3 regions of the Priestia sp. FSL H7-0729 genome follow, and region 2 is predicted to be linked to each of the others. Evidence: riboswitches for the same ligand, from Rfam matches in the RefSeq annotation. Region 2 holds a riboswitch; each other region holds the start of a gene.
What was found. Region 2 has a riboswitch for thiamine pyrophosphate ahead of thiC (phosphomethylpyrimidine synthase ThiC). Riboswitches for the same ligand answer to the same signal wherever they lie in the genome.
Positions count from the first base shown of each region.

Region 1: linked by a shared signal. The riboswitch ahead of MHH93_RS00960 (thiamine phosphate synthase) and the one ahead of thiC (phosphomethylpyrimidine synthase ThiC) in region 2 are both predicted to bind thiamine pyrophosphate.
Region 3: linked by a shared signal. The riboswitch ahead of MHH93_RS11065 (ABC transporter ATP-binding protein) and the one ahead of thiC (phosphomethylpyrimidine synthase ThiC) in region 2 are both predicted to bind thiamine pyrophosphate.

Region 1 covers NZ_JBBOTQ010000001.1:208,538-218,480, reverse strand. The annotation lists gene MHH93_RS00975 (thiazole synthase) at 1-727, opposite strand, end outside; gene thiS (sulfur carrier protein ThiS) at 730-933, opposite strand; gene thiO (glycine oxidase ThiO) at 930-2,165, opposite strand; gene MHH93_RS00960 (thiamine phosphate synthase) at 2,180-2,881, opposite strand; TPP riboswitch at 3,076-3,185, opposite strand; gene MHH93_RS00955 (ABC-F family ATP-binding cassette domain-containing protein) at 3,261-4,811, opposite strand; gene MHH93_RS00950 (hypothetical protein) at 4,950-5,933, opposite strand; gene MHH93_RS00945 (hypothetical protein) at 5,920-6,471, opposite strand; gene MHH93_RS00940 (hypothetical protein) at 6,468-6,866, opposite strand; gene MHH93_RS00935 (hypothetical protein) at 6,883-7,368, opposite strand; gene MHH93_RS00930 (hypothetical protein) at 7,430-9,496, opposite strand; gene MHH93_RS00925 (pilus assembly protein CpaF) at 9,486-9,943, opposite strand, start outside.
Region 2 covers NZ_JBBOTQ010000016.1:49,549-59,491, reverse strand. The annotation lists gene MHH93_RS24685 (helix-turn-helix transcriptional regulator) at 1-870, shown strand, start outside; gene MHH93_RS24680 (zinc ribbon domain-containing protein) at 952-1,794, shown strand; gene MHH93_RS24675 (hypothetical protein) at 2,292-2,459, shown strand; gene MHH93_RS24670 (aspartate/glutamate racemase family protein) at 2,534-3,325, shown strand; gene thiC (phosphomethylpyrimidine synthase ThiC) at 3,655-5,472, opposite strand; TPP riboswitch at 5,855-5,968, opposite strand; gene MHH93_RS24660 (IclR family transcriptional regulator) at 6,117-6,860, opposite strand; gene MHH93_RS24655 (alpha/beta hydrolase) at 7,220-8,245, shown strand; gene MHH93_RS24650 (Fe-Mn family superoxide dismutase) at 8,401-9,681, shown strand; gene MHH93_RS24645 (hypothetical protein) at 9,837-9,943, opposite strand, start outside.
Region 3 covers NZ_JBBOTQ010000003.1:473,058-483,000, forward strand. The annotation lists gene MHH93_RS11030 (outer membrane protein assembly factor BamB family protein) at 1-103, opposite strand, end outside; gene MHH93_RS11035 (energy-coupling factor transporter transmembrane component T family protein) at 204-998, opposite strand; gene MHH93_RS11040 (ABC transporter ATP-binding protein) at 973-2,544, opposite strand; gene MHH93_RS11045 (ECF transporter S component) at 2,545-3,138, opposite strand; gene MHH93_RS11050 (pectate lyase) at 3,519-4,187, opposite strand; gene MHH93_RS11055 (radical SAM/SPASM domain-containing protein) at 4,537-5,412, opposite strand; gene MHH93_RS11060 (aspartate/glutamate racemase family protein) at 5,544-6,242, opposite strand; TPP riboswitch at 6,527-6,629, shown strand; gene MHH93_RS11065 (ABC transporter ATP-binding protein) at 6,848-7,552, shown strand; gene MHH93_RS11070 (ABC transporter permease) at 7,539-8,351, shown strand; gene MHH93_RS11075 (ABC transporter substrate-binding protein) at 8,505-9,578, shown strand.

The sequences.
Region 1 (9,943 bases), on a different contig from region 2:
CATAACGCTTCACGGGTATCATGCCTGCCTCATATGCCAATCTGCCTGCCTCTACCCCCAATCGCATAGCTTTAGCCATGCTTACTGGATCTCCTGATCCGGATACAGCTGTATTTAATAATACACCATCCGCACCAAGTTCCATCGCATACGCAGCATCTTTCGGGGAGCGCAATCCTGCATCCACAATCACAGGCACAACAGCCTGTTCAATGATGATCTCAAGGTTATAGGGATTAATGATGCCCCTTCCAGCTCCGATGGGGGAAGCACCAGGCATTACAGCATGTACGCCAAGCAATTGCAGCCTTTTGGCCAGAATGACATCATCCGAAATATAAGGCAACACAGTAAAGCCCTTTTCAAGCAAAATTTCGCAAGCCTTGTACGTTTCAATCGGATCTGGGAGCAATGTTATTCTATCACCGATGACTTCAACTTTTATCATATCACAAAGTCCTGAAGCCCGCGCAAGCTCGGCAATCCGCACCGCTTCTTCCGCTGTGGAAGCCCCAGCCGTATTCGGAAGAAGAGTGTATTGGTCCAGATCCAATGTATCCAGGAAATGCGTCTGATTACGTTCCTCCAGGTTCAGACGACGAACAGCAAAGGTCAAAACTTCCGTTTTAGATGCTTCCACAGCCTGACTTTGCACTTCCAGATCCGAAAACTTGCCTGTTCCGAGCAACAATCTGGACTCAAACGTATATTTACCAATGTTTAACATCATCAACCGCCTCCTACAAAATGTACAATCTCGATTCGATCGCCTTCTCTTAATGCCGTCGTTTCATGATACTCGCGGGTTAAAATATGCTTATTCAGCTCTACAACTACAGTCTTAACTTGAAGGTCCAATGATTGGAGCAGTTTATCCACTCGATTCAATCTGTCATCAATCTCCATCCGTTGGCCATTAACGATGATATTCACTGCACCACTCCCTCTCTGTTCAATCGCTCAGGGCTCAGCACCTCAATCCCGAGTTCTTCCGAGCTTTTACCAGCGATTAACTCCGCGATAAGCCTGCCTGTTATCGCACTAAGCAAGATACCGTTGCGGTAATGTCCACAGGCGGCGAACAACCCGGGTATACTCTTGCATGCACCAATATAAGGCAGCCCATCTGGAGTTGCCGGTCTTACGCCCGCCCACGCTCGCATGAATCGTGCTTCTTTCATCCCAGGTACCCAGTGGGTAGCCGCAGTTAGCAGCTTCAGAACACTCTGTACAGAAACGTTCAGATCGGTTCTGCCTGGCAGACTGGTTGCCCCAAGCCAAACTTCGCCATTGGCTTTGGGAACAATATAGATATCCTCTGCATACACCGTTCTGTCAGGTCTGTACCCTGCATGTTCAACTGAGAACTGAACGGCGGCTATTTCACCTTTTACCGACCACACAGGCAAGCTCAAATTTACATGTCTCATCAATTCTTCACTCTGTAATCCAGCCGCTATAATGACGTGTTTACATTTCATCTCGCCGATCGATGTGGTAACCCCCTGGACGCCATGTTCGTTTGCTTGCACACGTATATCCTGTATGTCCTCGATAACCCGTGCTCCCAATGCTTGAGCGGATTCGGCGTATGCCTTCGTTAGATGGATTGGAAGAATCTCACTCTCGTAAGGTCTGTAGTAGGCTCCATACGTATCTCTGTTAAGCCAAGATGCCTCTTGTTGTACAGTGGAACGATCCCACCACACCTCATCAGCAGACAAACCAGAATTTCGATTGTTCTTATAGTGGCTTAATTCGCTGTATGATCGAAAAGGGGTGAGGAATCCATGGCGTTGCAGTCCAACTTCTACCTCGCTGAGGGTAGCCATTAGCACTTGTTGCTCAATAAGCAACTGCCTGCTTTGCCTGGCAAGCTTAGCCATCAAAGGATGAACAAAATCCTCACTATCTGCCGCCAGCATTCCAGCCGCTGCGCAAGAAGTGCCTCCTGCAATCGCCGAACGCTCCAGCAACAGTACATCCTGTCCTCGGGAAGCAAGTTCATATGCAATGGCACAACCAACAACGCCCCCGCCTATAATAATCGTTTCTGCACAAATTTTATCCAGTTTATCAGCAACACTCTTGCTTCTTGATTCCGGTTCAGGTTTCAGTTGATGACTGAGATGATTCCTGTTCTGACCCGTTACAATCTCTTTCATCCTCTCATCTCCTTTCAGCGGCTCAGACTTCCTGTAGCAACGATAGCCTGCCTTAGTGATGCAGCGGCCCGATCCGGTGAATCGCTCGACCATACATTTGAGATCACAGCGCCCCCCTGTGCGCCTGCGGAGCGAATCGCATGAATGTTACCCGGCCTTATACCTCCGATCGCGATGACAGGAATGGAGACACTTCTGCATACTTCATCAAGAGCATATAACCCTCTTGGTTCAAGATCAGGTTTACTGTTGGTTGAGTAGATATGCCCGAAGAAAAGGTAATCGGCTCCCCGTTCTTCAGCAATTTTTGCCTCCTCGATGGAATGAACAGATACACCCAGACGAATTCGCCGCACATTGCTTTTAACATCATTATTGGAGTTGTACTTGAGCAAAGCCTCTTGCGCCCAATGTACACCGCCATAGATGTCATTCTGTGAAGGCAGTTCTGAGCCATTGATAACGATGCGACAAGAGGGAATGCCAGCGCTACGCAGATTTTCAGCCCAAGCAATCTTGTTTTGCCATGTGAGTTGTTTCTCTCGTATGTGAATATAATCCACCCATGGCCATACGTCCTTTGCAGCTTTTACAAAAGATGCTTGATCCCCTGCACCCGTAGATACAACATGCAATTCAAATGATTCGTGAACATGTTCATGAGAAAATGCCGTACCATCCCTCTCCTTCCATGTGTAAATTCTATAAAAACACAAAAAAGCCACTCCCGTAGGGGAGTGGCTGCGTAGTAATCATAGGATCAGATGACTGACTAATACATACAGTTCAATTCGTGCCAATAAAGCTATAGAACTTATAGCCATACCGTTATAAACGGAACTGCATGTTTCAATTCGCTAAGCAGACGGTTGAAAGCCTCTCGAGTTACCGTTTGCTCACGTCATTCACTGAAACGCGCTCGCCACTTCCCTACGCTGGTATGATCCAGATCAGGTGCAAAGGGTCCGGAATCGCATTCTTCCATCTCAGCCGCATCGTGCGGCCCCCCTAGTGTTCATATGAAGTTGTAGCCTATGTTACCATAGACGGATTTTTTTGTCACCGTCATTTCTGTTAAACATGGTCTTGAATCTTCTAGTTTTTCTCGGACCATTCTTCGACATTCCATGTTTTGGTAACCCAACCCTCGTAGAAATCAGGTTCATGAGATACAAGTAACACCGTTCCCTTGAATTCTTGCAAAGCACGCTGCAACTCCGCTTTGGCTGTGACATCGAGATGGTTTGTCGGCTCATCGAATAAAATCCAGTTGCTTTCACGCATCAAGAGTTTGCATAAACGAACCTTGGCTTGCTCTCCACCACTAAGCATGTTAAGCGGACGGGTAATGTGCTCATTTTTCAACCCACAGCGAGCGAGATGACCCCGGACCTCATTCTGGGTCAAATGTGAAAACTCATTCCACACATCCTCAATGGGCGTGATGTTGCCAGCACGAACTTCCTGTTCAAAATAGGCCGTTTCGAGATAATCTCCCAAAAAGGTCTTTCCACTGAGTGGAGATATTTTGCCCAGAATGGTTTTCAGCAGTGTAGATTTACCCACACCATTACAGCCTACGATGGCAATTTTCTCACCACGTTCAATTGTCATTGTCATCTTAGGCAGCAAAGGATACGTATATCCAATTTCAAAATCAATGCCCTCAAAGACCGTTTTGCTGCTCGCACGGGCATCCTTGAATTTGAACGTTGGTTTGGCTGCTTCATCTGGACGATCAATACGTTCAATTCTGTCCAGCTGTTTCTCCCGGCTCTTCGCTCGACCTGAAGTTGAAGCACGTGCCTTATTACGCTGAATGAAATCTTCCTGCTTCTTGATGTACTCTTGCTGCTTCTCGTATGCATCAATATGCTGGGCTTTATTCATATCAGCCATCTCCAGGAACTTGTTATAGTTCGCTGCATATCTCGTTAATTTGGCAAATTCCAGATGATAAATGACATTTACGACTTCATTCATGAATTCCGTGTCATGGGAGATTAAGAGAAACGCATGCGGGTAATCCTTCAGGTAACGTGACAGCCATTCAATGTGCTCTACATCCAGATAGTTGGTCGGCTCATCTAGCAAAAGAGCTGTAGGTTTCTCAAGCAGAAGCTTGGCAAGAAGCACCTTGGTACGTTGTCCACCACTTAGAGCTGCGACATCTCGATCCAGACCAATTGCGGACAAACCAAGTCCATTGGCCATCTCTTCCACTTTTACATCAATCAGATAAAAGTCACCCTGTTCCAGTTGTTCCTGAATATCGCCCATCACTTCCAGCAACTGCTCCAGCTTATCTGGATCTGCATCTGCCATCTGGTCTGTAATATTCATCATTTCTTTTTCCAATTCAAGCAACGGAAGGAAAGCATCCTTAAGCACATCACGAATCGTCTTGCCTGGTGTAAGCTTCGTGTGCTGATCCAGATATCCATAACGGACCTTAGGTGTCCATTCCACTTTTCCACTGTCTTTAAGCAATTTACCGGTAAGGATGTTCATTAATGTAGATTTACCTACACCATTGGCACCCACAAGTCCTACGCGCTCTCCGGCGAGCAAACGAAACGATACATTTTTAAATAACGTGCGATCTCCAAAATTGTGACTCACGTTCTCTACTGACAATAAACTCATAAGATGAGGTTGCTCCTATCTATTAGACATTACTTTTATTATGGTTCCGAAACCCTATTCTAGCACAGGTCCCGTCTTTTCTGAAAGTAATGTAAACAGTTCATGAACCTCTTCCAAGATTTTGTCATACAGGCTACCCTAACGATTAGAGCAGTTATATTCGAAATAGCCTTGTGCAGCTGCTTGTCTTGCGTCTGTGAACACTTCTTCGGCACGGTAACCATTACCACATGTGGAGGGATAGTAGTACTTAATACCCGTTAATGGATCTACTCCACCTACGATGGCTGTTTTCTTTACAAGTCTGCCTCCACCAATCGCATAATTGTTGATCTTCTGGTCACCCACACCGATCCCCTGGATAAAAGCCATAATCCCTGTATCGTTAATGGAGTTATACCAATCTTCTTGTGCAATCAAGGGCATCGTAAATGTATAGGAAATACCGTTCTTTCTGGCAAACTCATTATGACGGTTAATCACATCAGCCAGATCATCCTGCACACTAGTTACAATTCGGCTTCGTCTAACTTGCTCAAATACGTCGGCATTTTGAAGTAAAGGAATCTGAGAGCTAGCAGCAAGTTCTTTTTGGAATCCCTCAATCCATTTCCCTGCGTTTGCATCGTAAGCATATACGTAGTCATCCAGTGTAAAGTTAATGCTGCTACCATTTGAATCGGAATATGTATAAGGTCTTTTGGGGCTCCACACTTGCCTGAAAGAATCATCACGGTTACCTGTCAACTCTGTTTCTGTTGATAACATATAATAGCCATCGTAATCCAGAATAACCACGGCAGGAATGTAATTAAACATGTTTCGAATAGCTGCGGGATCATCCTGAATTCCCATATTTAAAGCCATTGTCTGAGTAAACGTCAACAGGGCAAGCTCCTTGTCCGCTTTAACAAACTTGGTTGAATCATAACCTGCTTCATCATTTTGTTTCTCATTTTGATGCATGACTGCACCTGCATCCATGACCGCGGTTTGAAGTGCGGATCTGTATCGATGTCCAAGATAGATAGCCTCTTCGGCATCCTGGGTATGGAGTGAGATGATCCAGAAGAGCGGAAAGAAGATCAGCACAAATACTATGGATAGCTCAGTAATCTTCATTGAGGACCATACCTCCGTAGGTTACAAATACCGCTGAAGCCTGAGTTGTACCACTGAGCCATTCACGAATGAGCATGGAAGGTGTACGATTTGTATTTTGGAGCGTCACGGTGAAAAAATCCCCTGTCGTCAACGTATATCTTCGGCCAGGATCCTCAGCTGGTATCACACCTGAGGATGGGAATAGCCTATCTCGAATCTGAGCTGAATAATATCCATCCTGTACAACCTCGTAAGTTCCGGTAAAACTGTTGTTGTCCATCGGGTCTGTATAGTGAGGTACATATTTCTTATGTGAATGTTCCATCGACACCTCATACACATTGCCCGTCTGGGCCAATTGCTCCTCAAACTCAGCCAACATTCGAGGTGAAATATATCCTTTCGTTCGGACAGCATCGACAAAACGTGTTACATTTTGATTAGCCGTCATACGTGCTATATCGTCCTGCCGATCAGCTGTTTCAGCAGCTGGATACACATAGAGCAGAAGGACTGCGAGCAATACGGCAAGCAGCTTGGATGCGGCATTAATCAATTCATACTGGCCTCCTTCCAAAAAACAATCTTGAGCAGTTCCCCAGCTTCATTTCGTATAAACTCAGGTCTGTAGGTGGCATCAAGCTGGACAGGAATTGTCGCTGTTTTGCTGACAAGAGGATCGATCACATACGAAGTCCCATCTACCTCCACAGGAATGCCTATACCTGTCATCTGTCTCACGGTATGTATCACTTCCGCACCCTTGTACTGAGATGGTTTAGTGGTATGCAATGTTGTTGTCAATCGACCCTCCATACCTGCTGTTGTCTGTACTCTGTCATTCAATGAAGCTGATAAAATCTTAACATTATGTTGCCCGTACAGGCAGGCTGTCACAAACAGGACAACCGCCGTACAAAACAACATGAGATGCTGGGTATTTTGGGACATGTGAAACCAACTCCTGTCAGGATTGCTGGAAGATCAGCCCTCTTACCACGTTGGAACGGTCTTTTACGATAATCGCTTTGAATTTACCACTTGGATTGACATATTGATTGTCTTTTTCACTCATGGTCTGGTTAATAATCCCCACTTTATCGTCAGGAGCAATAACCGAGCCGTAGTCGGCATTATTGAGATCCTGTGAAATGTTCAATTGGTTGCCGTACCATTGACCCGCTTTATTTTTACCTGTAATAACTTGAATACCGAACTGATCCTTGTCCGCATATTTACGCAGCGCATTAGTTACCTGTGATCCACTGATGGTGGTTCCGTCATACACCGTAAATGCAGCCTGAGACAACTCGGTCTGGATATCAGCAAAATTGTTCTGGGCCGTCTTGGTTGCCTCCTGAGCTGAAATAAACAAAAGAACTACAATTGTGATCAGAGCGATTGTCAAAAATATCCCTGCTGCTACCTTTAAAGCGCTTGATGCATTGTTCATGATAAATCCTCCCAGTTATAAGTTATTAATATATTTCAGACTGTCACACGAATGAATGGTGCTACAGTTTCTGAATTTGTTCATAATAAATGTTCATCTGCAAGAAGCTCATGCCGACTAGTGGAATGACCAGATACAAAAAGATAAGTGCATACATGGGTGTAAATCCAATGGTTCTTCCCCATGATGCTTTGACATCTATCATTTTGCTGTACTCTTGCTTGCGTTGTTCAAAATAAAATGCCATCATGCTCTCCAGATCATCAAAGGCTTCACGTATTGAGATTTTGCCAAGAGCAAGCTGTAATTTATCAACCAGTCTCTGGAACTCGGGCAAGCCCGCCTCTTCCTTTAATTGTTCAAGTGCATGCTCTGGCCCATGTTCAAAATGCAACAAACATTTTTGGAGCGGACGCTTGAAAATGACGGCAAATCGATTAAGCCATTCCAATATCTCTTCGACTGACATCCTGTCCATCTCACGCAGAATGGATATCACTGTCTGAAATTGATAGATTTCATGTCGCATATCCAACTTTCGCATTTTCCGCTGAAATAACATGAGCCATATGGGCATGTAATACCCTGCTACACCCACGACAATCGCTATAATCATTTCCCACCAGCGTACATATTGCTTGTTATACACCTCAAGTTTTTGCATAATGCGTGCGATCGTCTCAGCCTGGGTATCATGGTCCAGCTGAACGGGAGATAGCTGCTGTAACGCACCCGAGATGTCTTCGTATGTAGCTCCTCGGTTCATTTCTACACTTTTCAGCACGGATTGATCCAATGCTGTTTTTTCCTCGGCCTTCCTGAGGTCGGCTTCAGCCATTGCACCAAACATACGGTCATCCCGGATCGGATCATGCAAGATGTGATTACGTTCAACCTGATGCAACAGCAAAATGCAACCCATTGTAAGGACCAAACAACTTGCGAATAACATCACTCGACGAATGGCAAGCCATTCATATTTCAACTCTGAGCTACTCTCCCTCATCAGCCGTATTGTTTGACTGTACTGAGTACTGCCAGGTTTCGCTGCAAACAGCATCGCCAATTTCCGTATAAACGTTTGTTTGTACAGAAGCTGATCCAACCATGAACGCTTATGCCCTGATCGGAAACGGGTCTCATCGTATTGCTGAAGCCTTTGCAGCAGCAAATAGGCAAGGATGATGATTACATAGATCGATATTTTGGTAATAAAACCGATTTTGCTACGGTAAAATTCATCCATCGTTGGAAAACTGACTCTAGCCCAGCGTTCGATTGGAGCGGTGAACAATACAGGTGCGAGCGCAATGATATTAAGTCCTTTGAGCAAATAATCCAATTTATCACGCCGTAATATCTCCAAGTGAATCTCCTGAGTCAAGTTACCCAGTCCATTAAGATAGATAGAACCTTGAGCTCTGTCCTTATCCCCGAACTCCATGACCATGTAGGAGACGCCGGCGAATCCTTTGAGAAAACGGTTGGGAGCCACTTCGTAATAACGCTCAAGTGCTTCATTCGGATCTGGAGAAGTTAAAGCTTCGTAGATTAGTCTTACCTGTTCCGCTGCTTCTCCTGTACCTGCTTCAGCCGCTTCATAGAGTGCTTCTTCAACCATGCCATGCTGATGATACCGATGCCTTACATCCGCGAAGAGATCCAACATCTGCACCAGCAGCCTTTTCTCCATACGACTGAGGCACATATCTAGCACCAGACTGTTTAGCACCACGGCACAGAGCACGGACAATATTACAAAGGTGAAACCCGGCTGCAGAAGAAACAGAATGACACTTATACCTCCATAGCCTCCAAGGATAATGAAAACCACTGTCATCGTCAGCCTGCGAAGGGATGGCTCATCCCCCACATGTCGAAATGAAATACGCTTCTGCACTTGTAGAATATAGGCGGATAACACTGGAACTTTCATTCCAAGGCGGTAGGATTGCAACAAAAATGACCCCAGTCCCTTGAACCCCTTCCCGCCAGGAGTTAGAATCACGCCGGATGGACTTGTTGGGCTACCTCCCTTGCGACGTAAAACACTTAAAACCAGAAGTGTGACCAGCAACCCTCCTGCACAAATACTTAATACGAGGAGCAGAATCCATTTAATTGTCATGCGGCTCACCCCAGTGTTGCTTCATAAACTGTTCAAATTTCTCAGCATCCTGTAATGTCATCTGTTCTCGCATATCCATCATGCATCCCGAAGAGATTGGAGATGTTGCAACATACGCCCCATCTCTATACTCCACAACATTATGAAATGTAAAACCTGCCCTCTCTTCCACGCTGTCACCTTGATTCGCACGAGGTAGACATTCCGTAATACGTTCGATATATCTTCGTCCCTCAGCATCCTTCTTCATATGAACATCGAAGTTGATGACACTCACAACCTGCTCCTCAGCAATATGCTCATGCTGGAACATGCCTGTTTTGAGCAAGGAATTACGGAGGGAGAAGACCAGATCACGAAACGTTTTGGCATGGTGGGTAAACAGGGTGAACAGACTGGCAACCTGAGACATTTGAATCATCCATGCGGCCACTTCATCACTCGCAA
Region 2 (9,943 bases):
TTTGAAGTTTCCATCCGGACGATCTATAGAGATATCGACACATTGGGACAAGCCGGAATTCCGGTCGTGACCTATCAGGGAGCAAGCGGAGGCATCAGTCTAGCGGAAGGGTATCGTCTGGATCGCAATCTGTTAACCGACAAAGATCTTGTTTCCATCGTCACCGCCCTGCGCAGTATATCGACCTCACATACAAATGCTGCACGTGAACTGTTGGTGGAAAAGCTAAGCAGTATCGTCCCGGAAGCCAAAAATGAAGATTTTCAAGCCAGCACGCACCGATTCATCGTGGATCATTCAACGTGGACGCACCCTGAAGCGCTGCAACAAAAATTAAAAGTCATTGATCAGGGAATCGATCAACTACAATGCATTTATTTCGCCTATTGCAGCGCCGAAGGTGCACAGACCTATCGTACAGTTGAACCACACACGCTTGTGCTGAAGAGGCACGCATGGTATCTGTATGCTTTTTGCCATGAACGAAATGAATTCCGCATGTTCAAGCTGGTTCGTATGAAAGACGTTACTCTTACTACAGAGCACTATGAACGAAAATCCATCAACCTTCAAGACCGGCCGTGGCAGCAGGAATGGAGCCGGCCAGACAACCAGATTGGGATTACCCTGAGATTCCATGCCCGTATCCGTCATCTTGCGGAGGAATGGTTCGGTATTGAAAATGTATTGCCTGACAGGAATGGGTATTATATCAGTCAGGTCGCTTTTCCAGAAGATAACTGGCTGTATGGCTTCATCTTGGGCTTTGGGGCGGATGTTGAGGTCCTGGAACCGTTGCATATCCGGGATAACGTGTGCCGTATAGCCGAACAAATTGTTCAAAATTATAAAACCTCCGCTCAAACCTGACAGACAGCTGTCCAGTTCCTCCCCGTATACTTCAAATATGTTCAGGTTGAAGTTGCATATATCCCCAAGGAGGAATGAAAGATGAACGTTACGGTATGTCAAAGTTGCGGTATGCCGCTCACCACCCCTGCCCAATTCGGAACGGAAGCAGATGGAAGTACAACCCGTGAGTACTGTATCTATTGTTACAAAGAGGGCAAGTTCGAGCAGCCAGGTATTTCACTCGAAGGCATGACGGAGATGTGCACCACCATTCTGAAGGACGAGGGTATGGATGAGGAATCCGCTCGTTCGATGTTACGCAACCAACTGCCCTTTTTGAAACGCTGGCGTAATGAAGGAAATGTAGTGAACGGCCAGGACGGGACAGCCACTGTCGCTAATGCACCTATTCATGCCGGAGTACCGTCATCTGACGTTTCTTCTGCGGTAAACGACGCTCTGCTTGCCGGGGAACCCGTTCGCTATGTCACCCTTCCGAGCAAACGCCTAGCCGGACTGTCCGCACGTACGACCAATGCGATTGAGATGAGCGGCCAAGGCAGCATCGGTGCGTTATGGGGTCGTTATTTTGCCTCCGAATATATTCCGGCTGCTGAAGCTGCACGCTACGGCTGTTACACGGATTACGAAGATGGCATTGTCGGAGAATATACCATTTTGATCGGACATGAAGTCGGTGAGAATGAACTGCTGCCTGAAGGATTCGATGAGGTGCAGCTACCTCCTGCTACTTATGCAGTGTTTACTTCGAGAACCGGACCAATGGTTGAAGTGGTCAGTGAAGTGTGGGAAGCAGTATGGGCGTGGAGCCATCAGAGTGACCGCACATTTACGGGAGATTTTGAGTACTACGATGGGCGGAGTTTAGACCCGGAGCATACACAGGTGGATGTATATATTGCGGTAAAAGAACGCAGGTAACAGAAGTACTACTAACGGATGCCCCTCTTCAAGAAGGGAATTTAATGAGAGAATCGATTAAGAAAATCTGTAGCTGCCAAGAGGTCTTGGCAGCTTTTTTGACATTTTATGAGCAATATACCCCGACCATAGAACCAAGTTAGTTAGCATATATCATACCTATTCACTTGGACATATGCCTTATAGGCGAGCACCATTGACTTTCCTAAAATTAGGACCATTCGCATAACAACCGATACCACGCTCCCATACCCTGCCTTTTATATCAGGTTCTTTATTCCTGAATTTCCCTAAAACCGTTTACATCTTCTGAATACTGGGTAAAATCACTACATCCGAGTCGGAATTACGATTCAATTCTCGCTTCTTCATGTAACAAGTCATAGTGCCTATATGCGTACAGGGTGAATTCATTTTATCTCGACCAGCAAAACTACTGTTGAAAATACATATTAATAACCGATGCATGTCCATCATGCACGTAAGGAGGAACCAAGATGATCCGCATGCCTATTCAGCAAATGATCCCGTATCACCACCAATATCCGCGCAACACGGCGACCACTGCGCCCAAAAAGGAAAATGAGAACACTCAAGGCCTATCCTTCCATGAAATTTTACAGCAAAAAATGGCGAAGAAAAATGCTTCTCCTTCCCTTAGATAAAATGGATGCTGGACGATTGCCAGTCCAGTTATGAACCGTCTTTCCGCAACTTGGCGGAAGGGCGGTTATTGGCGTTGAGCAACAAACAACTGTACAGTTCTCAGGTATGTTTCTATAATAATCTGAATATCTACGAGATCCATGACATATTACAAACTGGAAAAGGGGATTTAGCCATGATCACCATCGGTTGTTTTCACGCTCATTATTCCAACATCGCTTTAATTGAAGAGAAGCTTGCTGATCATGAAGTTGAATTGGTGCATTATGTCGATCCAGGTCTGGATCGTCTTAAACATGACGCTGACTTTTCCGATGCCGTCATCCACCAGAAAGTAGCTCAGACGCTCCGATGGATCGTCGAGTGTCATGCCGATGCCATTCTGGTCACATGTACTCTGTTTGCGACAGTACTGGAGCAGGAAGCCACACAGGTCCCTGTGCCTGTGATTGGCATAGATGACCCGCTATTGCAGGAGATGCGGAGAGTACCAGGAGATTACATCATAGCCTTCACCAACCCGGCAACCATTGAAGGAACAATGACACGGGTGAATCAGGCAGTACAGCAAGAGGATGAGAATGGGCAACCATACGTCGCAAATACATATCAGACGGAAGCGGTATGCATCCCTGGGACATTTGAGTTGATTATGCGTGGGGACCAGCAAGGATATCTCGAAGCGGTACATGAAGGATTACAGCAGATTGCTGAACAGTATCCGGGTAAAACGGTAGTGGCAGCCCAACTGTCCATGGCTCCCGCAGCTGCACAGGTTACAGCAGACACAGGCATTGCGATGCATACCCCATTGGCATTGCTTACGGCGTATTTGGAGAAGAATTTGGGCATAGCACTACAATGAACTCACCTACTGAATATCACAAATAAACGAGGTGAACTAGTATGCGTTTCCTCTATATTGTTTTACTGTTTATAGCAGGTTTTTCCTGTTCCGCATTTCTATACGGAGGAGCACCAAAACTCAGTGACGCTCTTTTATTTGTTATCGCAGGAATTCTGTATAAGATATGGACCACTGACAGTCACAAAGCTAATTCTGAACAACACGGAGAGCGCTCATAGAGTTTAAAATCATATCATTGAATCAAAAAAAGCCGTTCTTCTCTGCAATGACAGAGAAGAACGGCTTTATCTCTATTTCAGACTGCCCAGTTTAAGCTGTACCGGCGCCTAGGAGCGTGTCCGATATTCCTCGGCCTTTTCCTGCATACCCGCTGCTACAGCCTCATTCTCGGACAATCCTTTATCCGCCGCAAAGGCACGGATGTCCTGCGTAATACGCATGCTGCAGAACTTTGGTCCGCACATGGAGCAGAAATGAGCTTCTTTGGCTCCTTCTGCTGGCAGCGTCTCATCATGGTAGGATAAAGCCCGTTCCGGGTCCAGTGACAGGTTGAACTGGTCTCTCCAGCGGAACTCGAAGCGCGCCTTGGACAACGCATCATCCCGGCGCTGGGCACGTGGATGGCCCTTCGCCAGATCGGCGGCATGAGCAGCGATCTTGTAGGCAATAACCCCTTCGCGTACATCATCCTTGTTAGGCAGGCCCAAATGTTCTTTTGGCGTAACATAACAGAGCATGGACGTGCCGAACCAGCCAATCATGGCCGCCCCAATGGCGGACGTGATGTGATCGTATCCTGGCGCAATGTCGGTCGTTAGCGGCCCAAGTGTGTAGAACGGTGCTTCTTTACATATCTCCATCTGCAAGTCTACATTCTCCTTGATCTTATGCATCGGCACATGCCCCGGCCCTTCGATCATCACCTGCACATCATGCTTCCACGCGATCTGCGTCAGTTCCCCAAGCGTAGCCAGTTCCGCCATCTGTGCTTCGTCATTGGCATCGTAGATACTGCCAGGACGAAGTCCATCTCCCAGTGAGAACGCCACATCATACCTTTTCATAATCTCGCAGATTTCTTCAAAATGAGTGTACAAAAAATTCTCCTGATGATGCGCAAGGCACCATGCTGCCATAATGGACCCGCCCCGAGACACGATGCCTGTCATCCGCTTGGCCGTCATCGGGATATAACGCAGCAGCACGCCTGCATGAATTGTAAAGTAGTCCACGCCCTGCTCTGCCTGCTCAATGAGTGTGTCACGGTACAACTCCCAGGTCAGCGCTTCCGCTTCGCCATTCACCTTCTCCAGCGCCTGATAGAGCGGCACCGTGCCAATCGGCACAGGTGAATTGCGGATAATCCACTCCCGGGTGGTATGAATGTTTTTGCCTGTGGACAGATCCATCACCGTATCCGATCCCCAGCGTACCGCCCAAGTCATCTTCTCGACCTCCTCCTCGATGGAGGAAGATACAGCGGAATTACCGATATTGGCATTGATCTTCACGTGAAAATGACGACCGATCAACATCGGCTCACTCTCCGGGTGATTGATGTTGGATGGCAGAATGGCCCGTCCACTCGCCAGCTCCTGACGTACAAATTCCGGCTCCACGCCCTCACGAATTGCGGCGAATTCCATCTCTGCCGTAATGACTCCCTGTCTCGCGTAATGCATCTGGGTCACACAACGTCCCGTCTGTGCCCGCAGCGGTTTGCCGCGCAATCCGGGGTACTCTTCGGCGCCGGCTCTCTTCCCTCCAGGCTTCAGTCCGTTATCCTCCGGTTTAACTGTACGGCCCTGATAAGCTTCGACATCGCCACGCTCTGTGATCCAACGGGTGCGCAGAGCTGGCAGACCTGCACGGATATCCGCATGGAATCCGGGATCGGTCATGGGGCCGCTCGTATCGTAGACACGCAGCGGTTCGTTATGCTCCACCCCTTGGGGAGTATTCGTGTCATGAAGGGCTATCTCACGCTCCGGAACAGCAATGTCCGGCCGTGAGCCCTGAATGTAGACTTTGCGGCTGCCCGGAAAGGGCTGAACCCGTCCGGCCGTTCCTGTTTCTTTTTCAACCTGCTGATCATTATGTCCCTGTTCCGTCGCTTGTTGTCCCGTTTGATGTCCTGTACTCATGTTCGCTTGTCTCCTCCTCAGTGTTTGTCGCTTGTTTGGTTGGTTTCATCATTAGCTCGCTTACGTACCTGTCCCAAATCATGCGCAATGCAGAGAAGAAAAAGCGATCCTACAGCAGACCAGCAGAGACATTTCATGTACAGTTCACAACAGACCCGAAATTAGCACATATCATGGATCTAAGCCAAGAAATCTCTTTTCCAAGCCCACTTTCGCAGGTTATTGAAAAAGCAGTCCATGGAGTGTGTGTTATATCGCCCGTTCACTGTAATAAAAAAAGCCGGTCCCCGAAGGAACCGACTTTTATGTCCATCACCAATAATGCTCCTGGTTGCAGCTCCTTATCGGGGACCTTCAAGAGTCACACATATGGTGGTTGTGGTCATATCGCCGATTACTTCCCTACGCTGGTATGATCCAGATCAGGTGCAAAGGGTCCAGAATCTCATGCGATTCCGTCTCAGTCCGGACAATTCGGACTCCCCCAGTAACGTTAACAAGTTGCGGCTTACATCAGCCGCCGTTCATATTCAATGAAGCTGGCCCCGCTGGGCCGTCCATTACAGAGTAGCGCAACCAAAACATAAAAACAACCTTTATATTCCAGATCACTAACTTCATTGGTGACAGACCTTACCTCAACATCAAGATAACATGAGCCCCATCTGTGTAGCAGCTTCCTTTAGCACAGGTGCGTATTCGTGCAAAGTCTCCTGCGAAAGTCGGCTGACAGGCCCTGAGACCGAGAGAGCAGCTGCAATATTGCCTCGACGGTCCATAATCGGTACAGATACCGCGGCAGCTCCCGGCTCACGTTCCTCATAACTCGTCGCATATCCGTTATCCCGTATATCTCCCATTTGCGCCAAATACACCGCGGGATCAATAAACACAGGCCATTCCGGCCCGTTCATCAGTTCCTCACGATCCTCGTCCGTGGCAAACGCCATCAAGACTTTGCTGGAAGCGCCCACGGACAACGGGAGTCTAACACCGACAGGAGCGACTCGGCGTATCGCCTGATCACTTTGCACAGCCTGAATCCGAATCCGTTCACTGCCATCCCGCAGGTACAGACTCACGGTCTCCCCCAATCGATCTCTCAGTCGCTCCATCGCAGGCAGCAGCAGAATCGCCGGATCATCACTGCGGGACATATGAGCTGACAGCTCCCAGATTCGGATGCCAAGTCGGTACTTCTCTGTTGCTGCATCGCGGATCACGAACCCTCGATCCTCCAGCGTAGCCATCAAACGGTGTACTGTACTTTTGTGCAATCCGATCTGGCTGGCAATTTCGGTAAGTCCCAGATCACTGCGTGTGGTAAAACATAATAATATATCCAGCGCCCGTTCAACAGCCCGGACGGTTAACTTGCGATCTTCCATGGCATAATGCCCTCCTCATGTTTCATCACATGAAACTTGGTTACATAAATTATATGAGAAACGGTCTCATCTGTAAACCAAAAAGAGCCAAAATTGAAATAAGCGTAAGCATAAATTGTTCCTTTTTATAAGACTTAATCCCCTGTAATTTACACACTAAGGTAATGTTACCCATATATCTTAAGAACTATATAACAATTGCGTAACAAATGCCCTCAATCAATTGACTTTGACTATATTGGAACATACGATAAAGATATATTATCTTAAGATATCGCTCTGAAGCAGGCTCTGAAATAAACGCAATTCTCTTTTCATGTCGTTGTTATCTTCAACTGAACTTCAAAGGAGGGGCATTCATGTATCCAACATCCCAGAGCGAAGCCCCGCTGCATACAAAAGTGTCCGATCTGCCCTCTTCGTTATCACCGAGGCTAATTCGGTTCAAACATATTATCGTAGCGTTGCTGCTCTCCGTTGTATTTTTTCTACTGTTTTGTTTTATTGCACTGCACGGTTATATCGCATGGGTATTATCCAATCCAACGGTAGCGCCTGTCTTCTCCAATCCAATGCAGGCCAAAAATATGAAATACGAAGACATTACGTTCCCGGCAGCAGATGGCAGTCGGACGATGCAGGGATGGTATATACCTGCTGACAATGCCGCAAGCAAAACAATTATTTTCAGTCACGGCTATGGTGCCAATCGTGAAGAAACATGGGTACCCATGTATGACCTGGCACACTATGCCCATCAACTTGGGTTCAACGTGGTCATGTTCGATTATGGCTTCGCCTCACAGGTGAACAAAGCTGTAGCCACAGGTGGCAAAGCGGAGTCTCAGCAATTACTGGGTGCCATCCAGTTCGCCAAGCAGCGCGGTGCGCAGGAACTGGTTGTCTGGGGTTTCTCCATGGGTGCCGGTACCGCGCTTCAAACCGGACTGATTACACAGGAAGTGGATGCGATGATTCTGGACAGTACGTTCCTGCTTGAGCCGGATACGCTGTACCACAACATTCATAACCAGATCGATCTCCCGCGTCAGCCTACACTGGAGATTATGAAGCTGTTGTTCCCTGTTCTGAATGGTACCGGATTGCAACAGATTCCTTACCAGGAAGTGAAAAAGGAAGATTATCCGTTCCCGATTTTCTTCATTCATGGTACGCAAGACGAGAAAGCACCTTACCCGATTGCAGAGCAACTCGCTGCCAACCAGACCAATCCGTATTCGGATGTATGGATCGTCCAGGATGCGCACCATGAATTGATCTTCCGGGAGCATCCAAAAGAATATCTGCGCCGTGTCTCCACGTTCCTGAGTCATGTAACGAAGACAAGCAGTGACGATGTGCAGAACACGAATAGTGGAGAATAACCTATCTAAATAAATTAAAATTCTGTTGATTCTTGAGCCCCTCCGGGGCTCTTTTTTTTGCAATCATAGGACAACAGGCTCGCGGAATATACTCTTGGGACGCATGAAAAGACAGTCTGCATGCAATGAATTCATCTGAAGGAGGTTCAACATAGATGAACTGGTATGGATATGGCCACCTGCTGCCTCTCCGGATATTGGAGGAAATCCGTTTCTGGAAAGAGCAGGAGAAAGAACATACACTTGTCATTCGTGCTCTGGTTCCTGATCTGGAGCCTCCATATGTCAAACTACTGGAAGAATGGGAAGCTACCTTTGCGAACAGTGAGCGAGTAGCGAACCAGCTCTTAAAACAACTATTGCCCGCAACCCATCCACCCGCTCCCTACATCGTTCGTTGTATCGATCAACTTATGTCTGCAGCTCGGCAGCAATCGAGAGAATTCATCAAACAGCTATATGTTCTTCTGGAGCAAAGTGCTGCGGTGCAAGCTGTTCCGCTTGCCAAAGTACTTATTCTACATTTCATCCGCGAATCGGAGTATTTTCTGGGCGTATTGGATACGCTTGGCCAACCTGGCATCTTGCGAGAAACAGATTCGGAGCCGTCACTTTTTCTGGAAAATGCACTGCATACGTCAGGGGCAGAAAGCATCCATCGCCAAGCTTCAGAAGCTCCAACTTCTCCCGATGAGAGTGTAAACGCACCTGCTAGTTCAGCGCAGATTCAATCCGCAACCGTGCAAGCACCTTCTACCGGGACAACACAAGCCACGCCTGGCTCTACAGCACCTCCCGTAAAAGAAAAGCCGGTGCCCATTGGAGGGCATACCCTGCCCCCCCTCCCCTATGCGTACAATGCGCTGGAGCCACATATTGATGAGCTAACGATGCGTATCCATCATGACAAACACCATCAATCTTATGTGGACGGACTAAATGTAGCAGAGAAGAAGCTGGCAGAATCGCGAAAAAAGAATAATTTTGAACTCATCAAACATTGGGAACGTGAACTCGCCTTTAACGGCGCAGGCCACTACCTGCATACGATCTTCTGGACAATTATGAATCCTGCTGGAGGCGGTAAACCTTCCGGTATGCTCGCAGAGCAGATCAAGCGGGATTTCGGAAGTTATGAAGCGTTCAAGAATCAATTCACAGAAGCTGCGAATAAAGTGGAAGGCAGTGGCTGGGCGATGCTTGTCTGGAGCCCAAGAGCACATCGTTTGGAAATTTTGCAGGCGGAAAAACACCAGAACCTGTCCCAGTCCGATATCGTACCGCTCTTGCCCCTGGATGTGTGGGAACATGCCTACTATCTGAAACACCAGAATGAACGCAAAAAGTATATCGAGGATTGGTGGAATGTCGTCTACTGGCCGGCTGTTGCCGAGCGTTACGAAACGGCACGCAAGTTGTTGTGGCCACCTTATTAAGCGCGGGGTTCGATGGATTAGAGAAAAAAAGAGATATCTCCAGCCGTATGACTGAAAGATATCTCTTTTTGGTGTAGACAAAAAAGCAAGCCTCTTATTAAAAGAGACTTGCTTGTATTTTGAGAGACTAGCTATTTCCAAATGCTCATGCTCACTTAAGAAGCACAGCCCTCGCAAGCCACATAGTTGTCGCCAACCTGTTTGCTAATAGCGATCAGATCGCCCAGCTTGATATCTGCCTCATCTGTAAACTCCAGATCAG
Region 3 (9,943 bases), on a different contig from region 2:
TTTGTGAATCCAGCAGCATCCATCCCGTCAACAGTACAGCTGATAATCCAGTCATGGTAATCCACTTGTACCCCATCCCCTGCCAATCAGGACCCGTCTTCACTCTCGTTCATCCCCATCCATTAGAAGTTATTTCCATATAGACGTTGTGCACAGGAAAAAGTTACCGTATATCTCAATATATTTCTCTGCATCTCCCCGTATTACCTTACATCCACCATCGCAGCATGATAAGGAAAGGTAATCCCGATGTAATAAGCAGCTGTTAAGGTGAGCATATAATAAAAAACAAACCACAGATCAACTCGGGAATAGCCCATCTGAATGTAATACGTTCGGCTCGCCCCATCCGTGAATCCCTTCGCTTCCATCGCTACCGCCATTCGCTGTGCGCGGCGAATGCTCTGTGCCAGCAGCGGAATAGCGTAGCGCTTGAGTGTACCATATATGTTCCAGCGAGAACCACGTTGCTGTGTCCCGCGAATACGCATGGCGTAACGGAGCGTCTGGAATTCATCCAGCAAAATGGGGATCATGCGCATCGCGGCGAGAAAACTATAGGCATATTTTGCAGGAAGCCTCCACTGCTGCATCAGGGAATAAAACAGCCGTACCGGCTTGGTCGTAAGACCAAAGAGTAACCCGGCAGCTGCCATACTCAGCGAGCGAAATCCCAGATGTAACCCGCGATAAAAGCTCTCTTCGGTGATGTGAATCAGCCCCCACTTATACCATGTGGTCTCGCCCTTGCCAAACATCATCATACCCGTAGACGTGGAGATAAACACCAGCATGAATGGTGATGCGTACAGGATCAATCTGTACCACGGGTGGCCTGTCCAGCACAGTAATAGCATCATCGCCACCGCAACATTGGCCATTACATTCAGATTGTGAATAAGAATAACGATGATAAACATCATCGTCAGAATAATCATCTTTAATCCCGGATTAACGGTATGAAGCCAAGTTTCACGGTGAGGAAACGACAGTTGCATCAGTTAACCTCCCCTCATCTACCGTCCAGATTCGGGTGCAATATCTTTTTACAATTTCACGATCATGGGTAACCATAACAATAGCTGTTCCCTCTCTCCGCAATTGCTCCAGTTGTGCTAACATAGCGAACGTATTGCGGGCATCCTGTCCAAATGTGGGTTCATCCAGCATCAGAATTCGTTGCTCTCTCACCAGTGCAGAGGCCACACTCAAACGTCGTTTCTGCCCCATCGATAATTGGTAGGGATGGCGCTCGGACAGGTCGATTAATCTAAATTGATTCAGCATATGATGAGTCCTGGCAAGTCTTTCTTCCGTTGTAAGCCTGCCCCCCAGCAATGAGAATTCCACTTCTTCCGCGACGGTGTTCGTCACAAATTGAAACTCCGGGTTCTGAAAGACAAACGCAATTCGATCTGCAAGCTGCTCCGTTTTGCCAGAAGGCTGACCGTGCACCTCATAATGACCTGTTGTTTTCAGGATATTCATCAGAGATAACAACAATGAGCTCTTGCCAGCTCCATTGGCTCCGACAATACCAATCCAATCCCCATGCCATACCTTGGCCTGTTCCACCTGAATGAAAGGTGTTTTCCCACGCCATCCGGTGAACTGCTGCAAGTCCAGTGCAGGCTGATCGACTGACGAAACAGGCGATAAGGATGAGACCTGAGATATGGGGGATATACCCGGTGTATCGGATAAGCCAGACGATTGCTGTGCTTCCAAACTTGATATGCCCTGAATCTCACACACTTGTAGCTTCCCAGAAGTACTTCCCTCTTCTTCCTTAGCTACCTGCTCTTGCTCCTCCCATATGCCTGGATACCAGATTCCATAAGCCTTCAGCTTACCCCGTTCATCCGTAAATACCTGCTGTGCTGGCCCATCTGCCACAATCTCTCCTTCAGGTGATAACACAATGATGCGGTCCACCATATCCACAATCTCGTTTATTTTGTGTTCAACGATGATGATCGTTTTGTCACTGGCGATCCGTTTAACGGTGTCCCACACTTGGGAAGTACCCTCATCATCCAGCAGTGCAGTGGGCTCATCCATAAACAATACCTCCGGGTCCATGGCAAGCATTGAAGCAATCGCAAGACGCTGCTTCATCCCCTGAGACATGGACTGGATCAATACACGATTCTGTTCCAGGGATAACCCCACTTGTTTCAGATAATATTCAATCAGAGCCGGCATCTCTTCACGCGGAATATTTCGGTTTTCCAGCACAAATGCGATCTCTTCATCCGTAAAGGACATACAGAATTGGGTATCCGGATCTTGAAAGACCACTCCTGCTTTGGCGGGAACCTGAATATCATCACATTTCATCGGAATCTCAACCGAACGTGGGATCAGACCGCTCAATATTTGCAATAACGTCGATTTACCGGAGCCGCTTGGCCCAAGCAACAGCACTTTCTCCCCTTGACGCACAGAAAGAGACAAGCCTTGAAATACCAAGGCTTTCTCTCCCGGGAACTTGCATCTTAGATTCGTCACACTTACCGCTTGCGAATTCCCCTCTCCGCTCATCTAATCCAGCGCCTCATAATCCTGTTTGGATACCGGTCTGAGGGAGCGTGTTACACCGGTCAATTCCAGAGCTTTGGCGAGATAATATGCGAACACTCCGGCAATCAGGATGCTTCCGATGAAGCGGAACCCGATGAATAACGTATAATTCCAGGCGGAGAGTGAATCGATATACCCGTACTGATAATCCAGCAAAAGTGAAGCCGCTGCCGCTCCTATGGCTGCAAGACAAGTGACAAACAGATTGGTTTTGCGATACAGGAATGCGGCTAAGAATATCTCGGCTCCCAACCCTTGCAACAGACCATACACAAGTGTGGACATGCCCCATTCACTGCCCAGAAAAGCACTTACCGTTGAAGCCGCAACCTCGGCGAGAATAGCCACCCCTGGTTTACGAATGATCACAAAAGCAAACGTGCCCGCCATAAACCACATGCCGTAGATCATCTGCTCCGCATGAACACCGAATGGTTTCATCAGATCATATGTAGGTCCCCATATCTTGTAAATCACCCCAAACACCACTGCGATCACGATGGTTACCAGAATATCCGTTAGTTTCAATCGCTTGTTGCCTGCTGTTGTTGCCATGTTCTCTACGTCCTTTCTCTGTCTCCTGTGAGGGTTGTAAAAATAAACGAAAAAGCCTCCCCGGTTCCGGGCAGGCCTTACGCACAGTATACAATCCTCACAATGATGTATCGGATGGATGTCGGAAATAGAAAATCAACCATCCCTCTTCGCCCTGGCAGATACACCACCACAGTTCAAAAAGGTCTGTTGTTCATCCACATTCATTCCCACAATTCACCCTTACATATCGCAAATCCATGTTCTCTACGCTGGCATTACCCAGATCAGATGTACGGTCAGCGGCACAAGGCCACTCTCTCAGCCCAACTTCATTGAGCTCCCGGTTCACTTATTTCATTGCTTCTAATGTACATTAGATGGGTATTTGTGGCAATCCCTTAATATTGCGTATTGCCGGATTGACTGGTCTTGCCTGAGGCAAATCCCTTGAACAACGTTGGTACTTTAGAATAACGGGTATTCGTAATTTTCCCTTGTGATGTGCTGCTGTCTGTACGCATAATCGAATCTTTTACATTAGAAATGTTGGAGTTATCCAGCGTCATGTTAACTGCGAAGGAAGTTCCACCATTTTGGCGAACCAGTTTGCCAATATCATCTGCACGGAAATTTTTGATGTTAATTGTTCCAGCTGCATTCATCTGGAACACTTTATCATAAGCCTTATACGCTGCCCCACCGGTAATGTTAACCGTTCCGGCAGACTTCAATGTCAGTGCATCCTCGCCCACGTCCTGCCAGACCACATTCGATATATTACAGTTGCCATAACAATGAACACCATCAGCAGCTGGTGATCCAATGTTTACGTTTTTGAGCGTGGCCCCTGCCTCCAGACGAAATACCGGTTTCTGATTCTCTGCTTGAGACCCGTCACCCAGTGTGGAGGGATTGGCTACAAATGTTTTACCTTGGCCGTCATAGGTCGTGCCCTTTGGAACCACAATGGTTGAATTTACAACGGTAGGTGCAGCCGCAGCCGGAACGGCACCAAATATAGAAGCAACCAAACCAGCGGACAGCAACAGCGTCAACATTTTTTTCATAACTTTATTCCTCCCTTATTCTCTCGTTATTTGATAGTGTACAAGCCTGAGCTTGTCCTAGAAGATCGTCAGAGGTGCACCTCTGTCCGACCCACAACCTAATCCTACCAAATAAGGAAGGTAACTAGAATAATCATTAGATCAGATATATCCTGACATCGCATAATGACTGTCATATCGGCATTTTCTGCAAGTCAGACCCTTGGAACAATATGCTGATATCAACCTCTGGTATGCTCATTTGTAACGTATATACCTCTGACTTTAATCCCCAGTAAATAAGAAAGATCACTACATTTGTCTCCAAATGTGTGATCTTGAATGGCTTCCGGCTTGCTGATATAAGATATCAGGCTCCGAATCTCTGACGGTAACCGCACTTTCGACACAACTCTTCCACAGCTTCGCGCTTGGAGAAGCCATATACCAGATTGTTCGCTCGTTCACCCTCAATAATCTCCGAGAATGACTTCTCGTGCACATTACCAAGGTTAATGACACCCTCACCATCAAGACAGCATGGAACCACCGTTCCATCTACAAGCACAGCTGCCTGACCACGCAATGCATGGCAGAAGCCTTTGCCGTCATCTTCAGGTGCATCCAGACTCGGCCACTGGAACTCATGGTCCTGATTCAGGTATACATTCGGGGCAATTTTGACCCCGCTGCCCGGAACTACTTTTTCCTCAATTCGGAAATCCAGATTGAATTCACGTTCCAATACTTCAAGGGTCTCCCGATTTCGATTCATCTGAGCATTCGTGAAGTTATCCTGCGTCAGATTCCACAGTCGGAATGAGATGATGACATTGTGTTTCACTGCCTCGTGTACAAAAGACAGAATGTTGCTCAGATATCCGTCACGGTCGGTTGAACCTTCATGCCCATCGAAGCTGTGCAGGGAGAAATTCATCTGCCGCAGCGCCGGTTTGCCGAGCAATTTATGCTGAGTCTTGGGCAATAGTGTACCGTTCGTTGTAATGTTCACCTTGAGTCCCTTCTCATGTGCGGAATCGAGCAACAGATCTATTTTGGGATGCAACAAGGGTTCACCTTTGACATGTAGATAAATATGATTGGTGTGTGGTTTAACTTGTTCCAGTATATTGTTGAAGACTTCAGGGTCAATGAATCCTTTGGCACGCTGCGTCTGTGGACAGAAGCTACACGCCAGATTACAGATACTTGTGATCTCAATATATACTTTTTTGAACGTTTTCAACTCGGGTCCCCATTCTGCCTAGGAGGGAGAACAATCCCACCTGCATTTTGTGATCCGGCCTATACGGGCCATCCCTATTATATCGAGTTCATGAGCCAAGGTAAATCAGAGAACAGGTTTATCGAGTTGAGTCAAAATGATTTGGTCAGTGCCAAATGAACAGATTCAATCGCATGAATACGTGTTGTATCAAATAACGGAACTTCTGAATCCTCTAGTTTTACTAATAATCCAATTTCGGTGCAACCTAATATGATTCCCTCAGCTCCATCATCAACCAGCCTTTGGATCACCTTTTTATAATACTCCCTTGATAAGGGCACAATTTTCCCTAAACATAATTCCTCATATATTATTTTATTGACAACTTTTCTATCCTCTTCATTCGGTATCAGAACCTTAATACCATTAAATTCAATTCGTTTTTTATAAAAGTCTTGTTCCATCGTATATTTTGTGCCGAGTAAACCAACCGTACTTATTTGGGACTTATGAATTTGATTTGCTGTTGAATCAGCAATATGTACGATGGGTAATGTCACTTTTTCTTCAATATGTTTAATCACTTTATGCATCGTATTTGTACAAATTACAATCATTTCTGCTCCTGCCTTTTCCAAAGACTGAGCAGCATTCCCCAATAATTCACCAGCACTTTCCCAATCACCTTCAGCTTGATAACGCTCGACTTCTTCAAAATCCACGCTATATAAAATGCACTTGGCTGAATGCAATCCTCCCAATTTATTTTTCACTTCTTCATTAATAATTCGATAATATTCTAACGATGACTCCCAGCTCATACCACCAATAAGGCCAATCGTTTTCATATACACTCCACCTTCCATTGAATACATCCCGAAAGCAGTATATAGAAATTTAATAGATATTGTACCGTATCTACCTGATTAAATAAACCTGCCCCAGTAAGAGGAATAGAGGGACCTGGAGCAATTCCGGCAACGGATTATTGCTTCTACCCGAATGATCTGGCTGTACAATCCAAATAATCTGACCGGAACCATTTTCAGATCAGTACTCACATTCTTTCCGAGCGCCCCTTTACATTCCACTTGAATGTGATATATGCTGAACACACAACTGCATATCTTGAACAATGCACTAGGGGAGCCTTACGGCTGAGACGAATCGAATGATTCGGACCCTTTGAACCTGATCTGGATCATACCAGCGGAGGGAAGTGGAGCGGCCTTTTGGTAAGTGGAATTTTTCATGTATGTGAAGATAAATTGCGAATTTAACTTACAGACCCACTCATTTCTCCGGAAATGGGTGGGTCTTTTTATGCTCTTTTGCAGAGCACAAGATGCCGTTGTAATTCCAGCAGTCTGACATCAAGGAGTGAGGATCAGATGACCAACCATGTAACGATGAAGAACGTTAGCTTCGCTTTTCCCGAAAAAAAGATTTACCCGTGCTCGCCAATGTGTCGTTTCAGATACAACCAGGAGAATTTGTCTCGCTCATCGGCTCCAGCGGATCAGGAAAAAGCACGCTCTTCAAGCTGCTCGCAGGCTTGCTTGAGCCAACCGTTGGCACCATTGATATAGCTGATGTGCCGCGAGGAGAACGGCTCGGACGAGTCGCCTATATGCCGCAGAAAGATCTGCTATTGTCCTGGCGGACCGTATTGGAGAACTGCATGCTGCCTGCGGAGTTGGCACCCGGCCGACAGGACAAAGACAAGCTACGGGCCAATATCATGGCAGGATTGGCAAGGTTCGGCCTGTCGGGTTATGAACAGGCCTATCCAGATGAATTGTCCGGCGGCATGCGGCAGCGGGTGGCACTGCTTCGTACCATGTTCACAGGCGGTCAGCTCATGTTGCTGGATGAACCCTTCGGTGCACTCGACGCCTTAACCAAACGAGAAATGCATCGCTGGTTGTTGGAGCTGTGGGAGGGCTTTGGCCAAACGTTTCTGTTCATTACACATGACATCGAAGAAGCCCTGCTGCTCAGTGATCGGATTATCCTGTTAACTCCAGGAGGGCATGGTCCGCAGTTACGGGAGATGACTGTTCCTTTGCCACGTCCAAGACATTCGGACATGATCTACGAACCAGCTCTCGTGCAGATGAGACGACAACTGGAGGATCAATTTCATGCAAAGGGATAAAGGTAAGGCTAGCGTCTGGACGTGGTGTTTGAAGTGGCTTTCCCAATATGGTCTGTTTATTGTGCTCATGCTCTTATTACTGGCGATCTGGGAAGCGATTGTGCGTATGGGATGGGTGCCTTCCTTCATCATTCCCGCGCCAACGGCCATCGCAGGCTCACTGGTTGAGCATCGTCGTCTGCTGCTGACCATACATCTGCCTGCGACCTTTATGGAGGTTGCTGTTGGTTTTGGAATATCCATAGTGACCGGAATTACCCTAGCAACAGGCATGCATATGAACCGATCGATTGAAAAGGCGTTGTATCCCTTTATCGTGATCAGTCAGACCATCCCGTTGATTGCCCTGTCCCCCGTATTCATCCTGTGGTTTGGCTACACATTGTGGAGCAAGGTCGCCGTGGTGTTCCTGATTGCGTTCTTCCCCATTGTAGTCAGTACATACGATGGACTCCGCCAAGGCGATCCGGAACAGCGTGAACTGCTGCTCACCATGGGCGCCAGCAAGTGGGATATTTTCCGCAAACTCCAGGTTCCGCTGGCACTTCCCTCTTTTTTCTCGGGTCTAAAGATGTCTGTAGTGTATTGCGTGGTTGGGGCAACGATTGGCGAATGGCTCGGTGGCAGCAAAGGTCTCGGATACTTCAGCCGCCGCATGTCCAGCAACATGAACACGGATGCCATGTTTGCTGCTATTTTGCTGTTATCCCTGCTTGGGATCGTTTTGTTTGTACTGATTGCCTGGCTGGAGAAACGGTTTAACACACGGCGGCATGGAGGCAAAAGAAAGACTGGATAATCTTCGAGAGTGAACCCGATTTAATGATAGGAAGTATGATTTCCAAACACCTTTTTCACATATCAGCAATTGTGTTTCAGTCATCACGTTGCCCGTTAACATCCTGCTGTTCATTTCCTACAAACCAAAACGATGAAATGAGGAACTTCATTTATGACTAACAAAGGTATATACTCCCTGCTTCCCATTATGCTCATAAGCCTGTTGCTGATCGTTAGCGGATGTGGCACCACAGGCGCCAGCCAAAATACGCCAACAACAGATTCGAAAACCAATGCACAGCAAGCAGACTCGCCTGTAACAGACCCGGCATCAGCTGCTAAAGATAAACTGTCCATCATGCTCGACTGGTACCCGAATGCAGTACATTCCTTCATCTATGTGGCCCAGGAAAAAGGATACTTTGCAGATCAAGATCTCGATGTCGACATTCAGATGCCTGCGGATACCAATGATTCACTCAAACTTGTTGCTGCTGGTAAAATCGATCTGGCTCTAAGCTATCAGCCCCAAATTTTGCTCGCGCGTGGCGAGAACATTCCTGTGCGTTCCATTGCTGCTGTTGTTCGGCACCCGCTTGTGCATCTGTTGACCGAGGCAAATAGCAACGTGAGTTCACCCAAAGATCTTGACGGAAAAACTGTCGGTTATTCTTCGATTCCGTTGTATGAAGCAATGCTACGTACGATGATCAGCCACGATGGTGGCAACCCGGATAACATGAATCTGGTCGATGTTGGGTTCGATCTGATTCCTTCCCTGGCTTCTGGACAGGCGGATGCGATTATGGGTGGTTTTATTAACCATGAACAATTGATTTTGGAGAAAGAAGGCCATGCCATGAGATCCATTAACCCTGTCGACTATGGCGTGCCTGATTATTATGAATTGGTCCTGACCGCAAGTGAAGCTGGTATTGAAGCCAAAAAAGAACAGCTGACCCGGTTCGTCAAAGCGATCCAGGAAGGACAGAAATATGTCACGGAGCATCCAGAAGAAGCCTTGAATATTCTGCTTGCTCATGAGAATGAAACATCTCCGCTTGACCCGGAGATTGAAACCAAAAGCCTGGCTATTCTACTGCCGCTCATGAACGAAGAAGGTCAACCGTTTGGTCGGCAGGAAATGGAATCGTGGGAGAATGTACGTACATGGCTCGTGGCAACCGAACTGATTCCTGAATCGGTGAAAGCCGAGGATGCTTTTATTAATCTGCAAGGAGAGTAGGTAAAGTATTGCTACGTGAATGAAGAGAAAGTGACTGAAAGAAAGGGAAATGAGAGAAAAAGAAAAGTTAGCAAGAACGATCTTCAAATCTTCCGTGAACAGAATCGAACCTTGATGTACCCTGATTAGAGCATGCCGCGAGCGCTAACGAATCTGAGACGTCCTATTCAAGGATTTGGAGCGTTTATAGAAATCTAAGAAACCTGAGACCCGCTATATCAGAATAAACAGTCATTTACAGCGCTCTAATCAAAGAATTATGGAAAATAACGTGTCTGATGTTCCTTACATTTCATAAGGAGCATTTGACGACCAAATAAGACGTCCTGGGTTCTTTAGAAACACGGTCTGACCATCCGTAAGGA